Regions from separate parts of the Brumicola nitratireducens FR1064 genome, predicted to be linked through region 3. Evidence: predicted binding sites of a transcription regulator. Region 3 holds the regulator's gene; each other region holds the start of a gene.
What was found. Region 3 encodes LexA, which represses DNA repair genes until DNA is damaged. Its sites were predicted from a motif close to TACTGTATNNNNATACAGTA; they were not measured.
Positions count from the first base shown of each region.

Region 1: GNIT_RS01690 (YebG family protein) is a predicted target of LexA. The motif match lies at 1,895-1,914, and genes of this name have one in related genera.
Region 2: recA (recombinase RecA) is a predicted target of LexA. The motif match lies at 1,422-1,441, and genes of this name have one in related genera.

Region 1 covers NC_016041.1:403,368-407,660, forward strand. The annotation lists gene tldD (metalloprotease TldD) at 1-629, shown strand, start outside; gene GNIT_RS01685 (MBL fold metallo-hydrolase) at 652-1,425, opposite strand; gene GNIT_RS01690 (YebG family protein) at 1,543-1,839, opposite strand; gene GNIT_RS01695 (HAD family hydrolase) at 2,163-2,687, shown strand; gene GNIT_RS01700 (helix-turn-helix domain-containing protein) at 2,879-4,293, shown strand, end outside.
Region 2 covers NC_016041.1:2,758,001-2,762,293, reverse strand. The annotation lists gene mutS (DNA mismatch repair protein MutS) at 1-553, opposite strand, end outside; gene GNIT_RS11935 (CinA family protein) at 645-1,271, shown strand; gene recA (recombinase RecA) at 1,703-2,758, shown strand; gene GNIT_RS11925 (glycosyltransferase family 2 protein) at 3,114-3,860, shown strand; gene GNIT_RS11920 (TVP38/TMEM64 family protein) at 3,853-4,293, shown strand, end outside.
Region 3 covers NC_016041.1:3,990,958-3,995,250, forward strand. The annotation lists gene ctaD (cytochrome c oxidase subunit I) at 1-730, opposite strand, end outside; gene coxB (cytochrome c oxidase subunit II) at 743-1,867, opposite strand; gene lexA (transcriptional repressor LexA) at 2,315-2,935, opposite strand; gene GNIT_RS16910 (S8 family serine peptidase) at 3,639-4,293, shown strand, end outside.

The sequences.
Region 1 (4,293 bases), 550 kb from region 3:
TTAATCGTAAAGGTGCCTCAACGTTTAGCGGTCGCATTGGCCAACAGGTTGCAGCGAAAGGCGTTACGGTAATCGACGATGGCACAATGTCTGACCGTCGTGGTTCGCTGTCTGTAGATGACGAAGGCGTTAAGTCGCAGCGCAATGTCTTGATTGAAGACGGTATTTTAAAAGGCTACATGCAAGACAAACATAACGCTTCCTTAATGGGTGTTAGTCCAACGGGTAACGGCAGACGCGAGAGTTATGCGCACCTGCCTATGCCGCGCATGACAAACACTTATATGCTCGGCGGTCAGCATCGTCCTGAGGATATTATTGCATCAGTAGAGAAGGGGGTTTACGCACCTAACTTTGGTGGTGGTCAGGTTGATATTACGTCTGGAAAGTTTGTATTTTCAACGTCTGAGGCGTATTTAATCGAGAATGGCAAAGTAACCACACCCATCAAAGGGGCAACATTGATTGGCAATGGACCTCAAGTAATGCAAAAAATATCGATGATAGGCAATGATTTATCATTAGATATGGGCATTGGCGTTTGCGGTAAAGACGGTCAGTCTTTACCTGTTGGGGTTGGACAGCCCACGCTTAAAGTAGATGAACTCACGGTGGGCGGGACAGCCTAGCAAACAAGATAAAACCACGGGACTATGATTTATCTCTTAGTCCCAGTTTCTTTCCTAACAGCTTTCCCTTCAGCATTCTAATGATTGCCACTTTGTTAGTTTCAGGCTGCGTGGGCGCATCGATAAGCAACTGAGCGTAATCCTCGTCTGTTAGCGTTAACTCCCCAACATGAGCCATCATGACTGAATTCGGCTGCAAAGACTGCAGTTTGAGTAGCGACTGTTTGTATAACTCAGGTAGGTAAACTGGAAAAGGTGGGGACAATTTGCTTTTCACTTTAACAATAAGATCTGCAACATAAATGCGCTTGCTTGGAATATGCATTACTGACAAGTCTCTATCGGTGTGCCCGGGAGTCTCAAAAACCTGCCAATCGTCAAAACCTGGAATGAATTGTTTATCCGTAAGAGTGAGATCAGGATGTAAATGTGCAGGATACCAAATGTTCTTTCTTGGCCTATTCATCTTGCCGGCGACCCAAAGCGCTAATGAAATATCAATGATATGAGCAAGCTTGCCTTTGACACCTTCGTACCACTGCGTCTGTTTCTCGCAACTGATAATCTTACAGCCTGTTTTTTTTCTCAAGTAATGAGCGCAACCGGCGTGGTCTGGATGCATGTGCGTTACGACGACAACTTTTAAGTCGCTAAGCGGGCGTTTCAGCTCATCACTGAAAAACGTCTGTAAGCATGCAAAGTCGGCTTTTGAGCAGCCGTCAAGTAGCATGCACTTGTCGGGGTATTCAACTAAGAATATATTTTGTATAAAGCCTTTTAAGACGTGGATCTTCATCGCAGTAATAACTCGATTAACTCATTAGACCAGTCTTATCTTACTCTTTTATTTGGACACTCACTAATTATCTTCGTGATGATTATTTATTAGTGAGAGTCGTAGTCCGTTAGCGAGCTATTTCTTTTTCTTTGCCGCGGGTAGCTCGACAACATCGGCTGATTCGACTTCAAGTATGCCTTCAATTTCAGCGCCTTTCATAATCTTCATTACAGACTCTTTGTTTTTAGATAACAAAATGCCTAGCTCTTCAGAAAGTGCTTCATTTAGTTCGATGCCTTTTGCTGCAAGATACGCGCTGAGATTGTCGGCAACCTCCAACATTTTGTCGTATTTGTCCGCCTCTTTTTTGTCGGTCGTTACCAATTTCTCAACTCCTTTATGCTGAACCACATACTGGGTGATAACTGCCATGCTGGCCTCCGTTATTTTTTAATAAATAAATCTACGTTGCACACTATACATTAATTACTGTATAAATAAACAGTTTGTTAATTGCATTCATTGTCTAATCCTATTATCTGAAGCACTAAAATACTTGTTAGCTTATTTGAACTATTAAGTCGCTTCAAGAGTTTAAGTATCTTTAGTCAGTGTTGTGCTTTATAGCTTTTGCTACAAGCGCGCTTTAAATTAACAGCTGGACCTAAGATATATATCTCATGGTTCACAGAAGCCTTAGACCGGAGTCATTTATCCAATTCCAGTTTTCCAATGTTAAAGGTATCATTTTTGATTTGGACGATACGTTGGTACAAACAACGTTAGATTTTGCCGCAATAAAGCGTGCAATCGGGTGTCCAACATCAGACGATATCTTAACTTTTATCCATAATTTAGCTTGCGATGAACGAAAAGCGGAAGCCAATCAGGTCGTGCTTGAGCACGAGCTACAGGATGCGCAAACCTCGGTGTGGTTGCCCGGTGCCGAGGCTTTTGTTGCTTTAGCAAAACAACATGCTCTGCCACTAGCCATCGTGACTCGCAACTGCAGACAGGCGACAGAAATAAAACTTAATAATAATAGTATCGCTATAGAGCACGTTATTACTCGCGAAGACGCGCCTGCAAAACCCGACCCGACGGCATTGCTTAGTATTGCAAATAGTTGGCAAATTGAGCCATCAGATATTGCCTATTTAGGTGACTATATTTATGACATTCAAGCTGCTCATAATGCTGAAATGCAGGCTTGGCTGTATAAACATCAAGTAGGAATTGACGACTACAAAGCGTGCTTATCCTATATTGCTAAAACTTAAGCTTTTGATAATTCGGGCAATCTTATTTTGAAAACTTTAATACTAAAAACACGATTATCCCAGAGTGTATTACTAGCTCATACCCAATTAACATGCCGCCTCTAATTACAACTTTTGTCCAGTTGTTTTCCGCATGGAACTATAGCAATATATCTTTAGGATAAAGTTAATCGAAAGTGCAAGGAAGCATTGTGTTGGTAGAGCATATCAATTTCTCAAACGAGTATATCTATTTATCTATAGGGCTTTTCATACTAAGCATAATATTGCTGTCTAGTGCCCTCACCTTGTTTCTTCTCTATAAAAAATTACTGTCTAAACATCACACTCTAGCGAGTGACTTAGAGGTGCTTAATACCCGAAATAAAGAAGTTTTGGAGACACTTCATTTTCAGCAAATTAGCGTTACGAATATAGGCTCTGCGATTCAATCAGTTATTTCTGAGGAATTTCAGCAACAAAATAGCTCGCTTTTTTTCGCGAATGAAGATAATGAGCGCAGAGAAGCAAAAATAAACAGTTGGCGCAAGGTTTCCGAGCTTGCAGAGCGCTTGGCCTATTTTGCATTGAGAAATGAAAACAGAGAACTTGCTGAAATTGCCGTGAGCTCTAAAGCTGTTTTTGCACAAAACGAAATGATGTTGAAATCGATTCTCAGCTCAAAAGAACAACAGCTCGACCTTGTGCAGCAAGACCATAGCATGCTCAAAATGCCAACAGGCATGCTGGATAAAATTTTGCGAGGAGCAGTTATTCACGCTTCAAAAGCTGCCAATCCAAACACTATATTGAGCGTGCGATGTGACACAGGCATGAATAGCTTTAACTTTAGCGTGACGGCGTGGGGTGAAGGGATAAGCAGTCAGGAAGTGCACAACATTAATTTGTCAGTGCGCACCAACCCTAGGTTTCATTTTGCTAAACGCGCACAAGATGATGAAGGCGATTTGAATTTAGCCAGCATTCACCGACTTGTTGCTCAATTTGGAGGCTCTGTAAAATTAGCGTGTGCACTTAATTATGCCACTGTCATATATGTTTCTTTGCCAGCAAGCAAGGACGCTATATCCTCAAATCATGAGCAACCGTCTGCGAAGAATGATTCTTTAAATCCAACTCAGAATATTGAATTTTCAAAAAGTGCAAATGCTGTCGTTGCTGGTAAATCAAAAATTCTGATCATTGATCAAAATAATACTAGCCAGATGATAGTGCACAGGGCATTGCAATCGAACTATCAATGTTTCGCATGTACCTCACCCTTAGAATCGATGCAAGTGATCCATAATTTGCAGCCAGAGCTGATTCTAATTGACCAAATTTTACCAGACATGGACCCCCTAGAGCTGTTAAAGCTTATTCGCAAAAACCCACAAACTGAACATACCCCTATTGTGGTTTGCTGTGGCATAGCAGCGCAAAGTTTTCGCTTATCTGTATTACGCTTGGGAGCGAGTTGCATCATCGAAAAACCGCTGCGTCCAACCGAATTGCAACTAACTGTAGCGAGCTTGTTAGAGCAACAGCAGCGAGTTGCTGAAAAAGTAGATGAAAAGCTCTCCGAATACCACAGTCAACAGTTAGCGGTTCCGCAAGCGTCGGCCTT
Region 2 (4,293 bases), 1.2 Mb from region 3:
GAATTTCTGCCGGCTGAATACGCTGAAGTTCGGCTTGAAACGCTTCGTCACTTTGCGCATCAAATATCATGAACTGGCCGCTTGTTATATCGATCGATGCAAGTCCGTAAACGTCTTTTACTTTGGTGATAGCCAACAAAACAGAGTCTTTTGACTCTTCTAGTAAGGCCTCGTCTGTGACCGTGCCCGGCGTTACAATTCGCTGAACTGCACGTTCTACAGGACCTTTACTGGTGGCCGGGTCGCCAATTTGTTCACATATTGCAACCGACTCGCCCATTTTGACCAGTTTCGCTAAATAGTTTTCAGCAGCATGATAAGGTACGCCGGCCATTGGAATGGGCTCGCCACCCGATTTGCCGCGAGCGGTGAGGGATATGTTAAGTAGGTTAGATGCTTTTTTAGCATCGTCAAAAAACAGCTCATAAAAGTCGCCCATGCGGTAAAAAAGCAAAATATCCGGATGATCCGCCTTTATCTTTAGATATTGCGTCATCATAGGGGTATTGGCTGGACCGCTTGCGTTAACTTTATCGGATTTTTTATTTGGCATGCTTTTTAAACAGGTTTCTGTTGTGACAACTTCAGCTTGTCTTTAATATGTGTCGCTATTGTAATGAAAACCACAGGGATATAAATAGACATTGCAAAACTTAACAACAAAAAGTGTTGAAGCACTCGCTCGTAGCCTTGGTGAAAGCCTGCTTGCTGCTCACAAAAAAGTGGCGTCGGTTGAGTCATGCACAGGTGGTGGCGTAGCTTATGCCATTACTGAAGTGCCGGGCTCTTCACAGTGGTTTGAAAAATCGTGGGTTACATATTCCAACCAGGCTAAACATGAAGAAGTGGGGGTTAGCTTGGCGACTTTGGATAAGTTCGGCGCTGTTTCTTCAGAGGTGGTGCACGAGATGGCGGAGGGCGGACTGCGTAAAAGTGGCGCTAATTTATGTGTTGCTATTAGTGGTATTGCTGGTCCTGGCGGCGGCACAGCCTCTAAGCCGGTGGGTTTGGTGTGGTTTGCTATTGCGAAAACTGTGGATGATCGCAGAGCGAAAAACGGCAGCGCTGGTATTCTCAGAGCCAATGGTCTAGAAGCAGAGCAGAAAAATAAAATCGATAATCTTCACTCGAAAAACTCCCTCAGTAATTCGAATAATCTGGTACAAACACGCTGTTTTTCAAGGTGTTTTAGTGGCGATAGACAGCAAGTTCGAGAACAAGCCATCAATCTTGCATTGAAAGAACTGATCGTCAGCCTAGTTAACACGTAAGCTTTGTTTAGATAATATTAACAATAAGTACTGTATGAAACTGAGTTTTGTGTCGTCATTCATATTATTAATTACCCTCGTTAAACAGTGCGAAAAACAAAAATACCAATAAATACATAAAGATAAATTTTTTTTGAAATTCAGTATTGAAACTGTATGGTTATACAGTATACTTGCGATATAAATGATTAGGTGTGTTGGTTTACCCCATAATAAAAAATGGCCCAACGGCAAATACAACTAATGATAAACGGTTTGGTAAGTGCGTTATTTGCTAAACAATAAAAGCACTGTTAGCGCTATTAACATAGCCTGCAAGCTTACCAAAACAACATCGAATACACCTAGGAGCTACGGCCATGTTAAAAAAATCAGCTGAAAAAACAAAAAAGACAGCACCAGAAAGAAGAACAGGTAAAGAGGACAAAGGCATGAGTGAAAATAAAAGTCGTGCGCTCGACGCAGCTCTAGGTCAAATAGAAAAGCAATTCGGTAAAGGCGCTATTATGCGTTTGGGTGACAACCAAGCTTTAGATATTGAAGCAATATCAACCGGTTCACTCACAATCGATATTGCATTAGGCATAGGTGGTCTTCCTTGCGGCCGTGTTGTAGAGGTATATGGTCCTGAGTCTTCAGGTAAAACAACCTTAACGCTGCAAGTTATTGCTGAAGCACAGAAGAAAGGCAAAACGTGTGCCTTCGTTGATGCCGAGCATGCGCTTGACCCTATCTATGCTGAAAAGTTAGGCGTGAACATTAATGATTTGCTTGTTTCTCAGCCCGATACCGGTGAGCAAGCGCTAGAAATTTGTGACATGCTCGTGCGTTCGAACGCCGTTGACGTGGTGGTTGTTGACTCCGTGGCCGCGTTAACGCCTCGCGCTGAAATCGAAGGCGACATGGGTGACTCACACGTTGGCCTGCAAGCACGCTTGATGTCTCAAGCTTTACGTAAATTAACGGCTAACATCAAACGTTCAAACACACTGGTTATTTTCATTAACCAAATTCGTATGAAAATTGGTGTGATGTTCGGTAACCCAGAAACCACGACTGGTGGTAACGCGCTTAAATTCTACGCGTCAGTTCGTTTAGACATTCGTCGCATCGGCGCAATTAAAGACGGTGATGAGGTGGTCGGAAACGAAACGCGGGTGAAGGTTGTCAAAAACAAGGTAGCCCCTCCGTTTAAACAAGCCGAATTCCAAATTATGTATGGCGAAGGTATCTCAAAAGAAGCTGAGTTAATTGACTTAGGCGTAAAACAGAAGCTCGTTGAAAAAGCAGGTGCTTGGTATAGCTACAATGGCGAACGAATTGGTCAAGGTAAAGCTAACGTCGTTAAGTATCTAAAAGAACATGTCGGAATGGCAGAAGAAATCGAAGCGCTCATTCGTGCCGAATTATTAATGCCTAAGACCAAGAAAGTAGAAGAAGTTGCTGAAGCTGAAACGGCCGATCTTGATGCTGAAGAGAAAGAATAAGCAATATTAATAATACACTGCTCGATACTCTCCCGAGATTGCTGAGCCTCTAGGTTTTCTTAAACGAAAACTAGAGGCGTAGCACAAATTTAGCGCTGCCTTCTAGTGGCGGTTTTTAATGGCTGACTTGTTCAGCCATTTTTTTATCCCGTATTTATAAACTTGTCTAAAATCATTTATTCTGATTTTTCAAATAATCCATCGTTTTAATCAACATAGACTATGCTAAAAACAAAAGCTTTATATTCAATATTGTCAGCATTGTTAAAATTTCAGGTTGCCTTAAGGAGTACTTAAGTTTCAGATTGTAGTCTTCGCAGTAATCTGAATTCATTATTATTGAAAAGCGAAGGATATGGACGTGTCGTCTAAATATATCAGCATAGTTGTACCGGCGAAAAACGAGGCCGAAAATATTGACATTCTCGTCGACGAAATCATTACGCATTTAGATTCATTATATCAATTCGAGATCATCTATATTGACGATGGAAGTAGTGACTCCACTGCAGAAAAAGTATTGGGATTGATGCGACGCTACCCCGACCAAGTTAGGTTAATTCAGCACGACAGTTCTGTAGGTCAGAGTACTGCCATTTATACAGGTGTGAAACAGGCTTGTGGAGAGCTGATTGTCACAATTGATGCCGATGGACAAAATAATCCAGCGGATATGATTAATCTTATTAAAACTGCCGAAGCTTTTCCAAAAGGCGTCGATTTTTGTGTTGCCGGCTATAGAAAAAAAAGAAAAGATACCGCTTGGAAGCGCTTTCAATCTCGTGTAGCCAACGGTGTCCGTGCAACGTTGTTAGGTGATGATACACCTGATACTGGCTGCGGATTAAAGGTGATTCCGCGCAAAACCTTTCTTCGACTCCCTTATTTTAATCATATGCACCGTTACTTACCATCGTTGATAAAACGATTGGGCGGTAAGATTGTAGTGGTTGAAGTTGGCCATCGAGATCGCCAGCATGGGGAATCTAACTACGGCATGTGGGGTAGGTTGTTTGCGGGTTTAGTAGACATGCTGGGGGTTATGTGGCTGCAGCGTCGGAATAAACTGCCCGTGGTAAGAGAGCTATTTCCTGATGATTAAGGAGCCCTCACTAAAATGGTATAAACAAGGTTTAGGGACGGTTGTTCTATGTGTCGTCATTGGCTATGTGTTTACCTATATGGACATAGTGTCAAGTTTTAACCAGACATGGATTGACAGGGACATTAGAGATAATGGTATGAAGGGCGCGATATACTTTTTTGGCATCAGCGTTTTTATTACTGCTTGCGGTGCACCGCGACAAGTTGTCGCTTTTTTAGGAGGCTATGCTTTCGGTGCAATATCAGGCGTGATATTAGCTACAGCTGCCACTTTAGGCGGCTGTATCGTTACTTTTTATCTATCTAAAATAGTCATTAAGCCGTTAATTCGAAGGAATTTTCACAAGCAATCGGAACGGGTGAACGCATTCCTGGCGAAAGAGCCAACCCGAAAAACAATCATTATTCGTTTATTGCCTCTGGGCAGCAAC
Region 3 (4,293 bases):
CAAAGAAACTGGTGCCGAAAAACTTATCAGTCAGAACCATCGTTACCGCGCCTGCTAGCACAGGCATAACCGCTATAAGCAGGAAGGCCGTAATCAACCAAGTCCATACAAACAAAGGCATTTTCATATAGGTCATACCTGGTGCACGCATATTTAATATGGTCACAACCACGTTAATTGCGCCCATGATAGATGAAATACCCATGATGTGGACGGAAAACACGAACAAAGCGGTGCTGTCGCCACTGTACTGTGTTGATAGAGGGGCGTAGAACGTCCAACCAAATGCAGGACCGCCGCCATCCATAAATAGAGACGAAAGCAAAATAAGGAAGGCAAATGGTAGGATCCAAAAACTCCAGTTATTCATTCGCGGTAGTGCCATATCAGGCGCGCCAATCATCATTGGAACGAGCCAGTTTGCCAAACCAGTAAAGGCGGGCATAACAGCACCAAATACCATAATAAGACCGTGTACTGTGGTCATTTGGTTAAAGAAATGTGGTTCTACGATTTGCAGACCTGGTTGAAACAGCTCCGCGCGAATGACCATTGCCATTGCGCCGCCTATTAAGAACATGATGAACGCGAACCAAAGATAAAGCGTGCCGATATCTTTATGGTTCGTGGTGAACAACCATCTTAAAATGCCTTTGGGTATGTGATGTTCGTGATGGGCATCGTGGCCATCATGCGAATCATGTGCTTCGTTTACGGTTTCTGTATTCATGTTGATGACCTTCTATTTACCGTTAATTATTGCGTTAACATCTTTAGCTTGCACCATGTCGCCCGTGTTATTACCCCAAGCATTTCGCTCATAAGTAACGACTGCGGCTATTTCAGACATAGATAACTGCTTACCAAACGCCGGCATGTTATTTTTACCGTTGATGATCATACTAATATGTAACGGAATATTTTGTTTTTCTAAGGCAACTTTACTGCCTTTCAACGCTGGGAACATAGGTGGCAAGCCACCACCGTTAGCTTGATGGCAAGCGATACAGGCAGTGTCATATATTTTCTTACCTTGCGTCATTAACTCTTCCATACTCATGTTCATGGAAAGCAGACGCTGCTCCTCTTCTTTCGCTCTCATCGCGGTTGATTCTTCTGCCTTCAGCCATGCTTCATATTCAGCGGGGTCTTTAGCAATAACAACGACAGGCATAAAGCCGTGGTCTTGTCCGCATAATTCTGCGCATTGGCCGCGGTAGATACCAGGCTCATTAACATTGGTCCATGCTTCATTGATGAAACCAGGGTTGGCGTCTTTTTTGATCGCGAAATCTGGAACCCACCAAGAATGGATAACGTCATCAGAAGTTATCAAGAAACGAACTTTCTTACCCGTTGGAATGACGAGAGGTCTATCTACTTCTAACAGATAGTTTTCGCCCTTGGTGAATTTGTTGTTTATTTGCTCTCTTTGAGTGGCAAGTAAGGAAAAGAATTCGACATCTGGATTGTCTTTGTATTTGTAGTGCCATTTCCACTGCGAGCCCGTCACTATTATAGTAACGTCAGCCTCACTAGTATCTTCCATAGCGATGAGAGTTGTGGCCGCTGGCCACGCCATCGCAATAAGAATGACAAAAGGAATAACCGTCCACAGTACTTCTACTTTCACGTTTTCATGAAAATTAGCTGGCTTAGCTCCGGTAGATTTACGGTGCATTACCATCGAATAAAACATCACACCAAATACGACGGCACCGATAACAACACATATCCAAAACATCAGCATGTGTAAGTCATACACTTCTAAGCTGATATCGCTTACACCTTGACGTAGGTTTAGGTCAGACCGTTCTGCAGCCGTTGAGGCTATTGCTGAATTACTAAACGCTAGTAACGCGCCAATAAGCAATGAAGTTACTCGATTCACTCTGATACTCCTTTCCAATCTTCTTCTTCAGGTTGTGAATTTTTACGCTCTGATGTGAAGATTCTGTTTAATTTGTTATTTTGATGTAAATCAATGCCTAATGATTAAACAAAGTACCTGCATAGTCTAGTGTTTTCTTGAAAATAGATTGAATATCTTGGTAATGATTAAAATTTGTACTGCGCTTTTTATGATCTTTTAGAAGCTCATATACGTTGGCGGCTACATTAGTCACATTGAAACAGTGCATTTTTGACGGGATTAGACAGCGGTAGTCGATATAACACTTCAGAACTTCAACATTAAATGAAATTGAGGTTTGCACTTTGAAACTGCTGTTTGAGGGGAAATACGACATAAAAAAGCCGCTCATGAAGCGGCTATTTTAAGTTTTTAATAAGCTACAAATAACTCTATCTGACGCTACATCCAATCTGAATTACGAATGACGCCAACGGCAATACCTTCAATGTTAAAAGGCTGTGAGGCTAAATCGACTTTAATAGGCGCGAACGCGTCGTTTTCTGCATGTAGTAAAACTTGGCTACCTCGTTTTTCAAAACGCTTCACCGTAACGTCTTCATCAACTCGAGCGACGACAACTTGGCCGTTATGAACATCAGTCGTGCGATGCACCGCCAAAATATCACCGTCCATAATCCCGATATCCTTCATACTCATGCCGTGAACTCTAAGCAAAAAATCAGCGTTTGGTTTGAATAGGTCGGGATCGATTTTATAATGACATTCTACATGCTCTGTTGCCAAAATCGGCTCACCTGCAGCTACTCGGCCGATCAGTGGTAAACCTTCGTCAGCCTCGTCATCTAATGCGCAATTCAGTTTAATACCACGCGATGTGCCAGGAATGATATCGATCACCCCTTTCTTTGCGAGGGCTTTCAAATGCTCCTCAGCGGCATTCGCCGACTTGAAACCTAAGTGACGCGCAATTTCAGCACGAGTGGGCGGCATGCCCGTATCAATCATTGTACTTTTAATAAGGTCGAGTACTTCTTGTTGCCTGGGAGTTAGTGGACGCATAAACAGCCTGTTTTTCTATACAGTTAGATGTAAGTATATACAGGAAAAGGCAAATGGCAACGATCAAATTGTGGGATCCGGTTTATTTTGCAAAAAATCCTGTTTGATTAAACCTCAGAATAGGAGGCATTCGTCAAAGTAGAATACAAGTTAACTTTTAAGACGCTCCTAAATCGGAGAAAAATCATTTCTTGTATATTAGCTGGCGCGTGATTGATGATTTATAAGATTAGCATCCGAGGCGCACTCAGATAACACAGGCTAATTAAAGGTTTTAGCTCATAATATAATCTTGATAAGTTCGCTTACTTTGAGCAATTTGAGGATATGGGAACGGCGAATTATTCTCCTTGCAGGTGGCACTGGATTTGCGTCAGTCAATGCTTTTTTCAGAATGTACCGTCACCAAATCTGCATGGCTTCATCGACTTATTCTGGAGAGTAAAACAGCAGCAGGATGGATACATAAAGCGGTTATTGAAAAATTTTAAGTCTTCGCCGCTATGATGCATATGTCGCTGGCATGTTCCAAAAGGTAAAAGTGACCCATTATGACTTCTCCGCGCTTGACTTGCCTAACGAGCAATGACTCGGTGATGAGTTTGAGTATTTATAACACAATATGAAATTGCATATTGGTGCTCGAAGTGAACTGAGATAAACTCAAAGATCTAAATCAAAGTAGTAATAACAAGGATGTTTTATGATTGTATTTTCACGCCCACTCCGTCGCGGCTTAATACTGACCGCATTGCTGCAATTTTGTTTTTCTTCGTTCGCAAACGCAGATAGTACAATTTCCGAAAAAACACTTCCGTCAGTTTCAGACGATACACTAACGGTGACAACGACACGATCTGATGGGTTGTCGACTGTAAAGTACTATCCGGCTGGACCACAGCGCTACATCGTAGAGTTAACATCACCAGGCTTAATCGAGCAACAGCAACTTCTAGCAGCAGAAAATCCGTCAGTAAACAGGCTGAACACAAGACTCTCTGCTGAACTTCGCAACTATCAAAGTGCGTTGCAGCAAGAACATCAAACACTTCTTAGCTATATTGGTACGATTAACCAAAAAATTCTCCCTACTTACCAATTTACTCACACGATAAACGCCATCGTTGTGGAAGCATCACCCAACGAGGTTGATAAGATCCGTTCGCTTCCTAATGTCAAAAGAGTGGTAGCCGACCAAGTGATGTCACGTCAACTAAGTGAAAGTGTTTCTCTAGTGCGAGCAAATGACGCTTGGTTGCGGCTTGATAATGCTGGAGCAACCCTTACTGGTAATGGAATAGTTGTAGCGGTGTTAGACACCGGTATTGATTATACCCACTCAGCATTGGGTGGCTGCT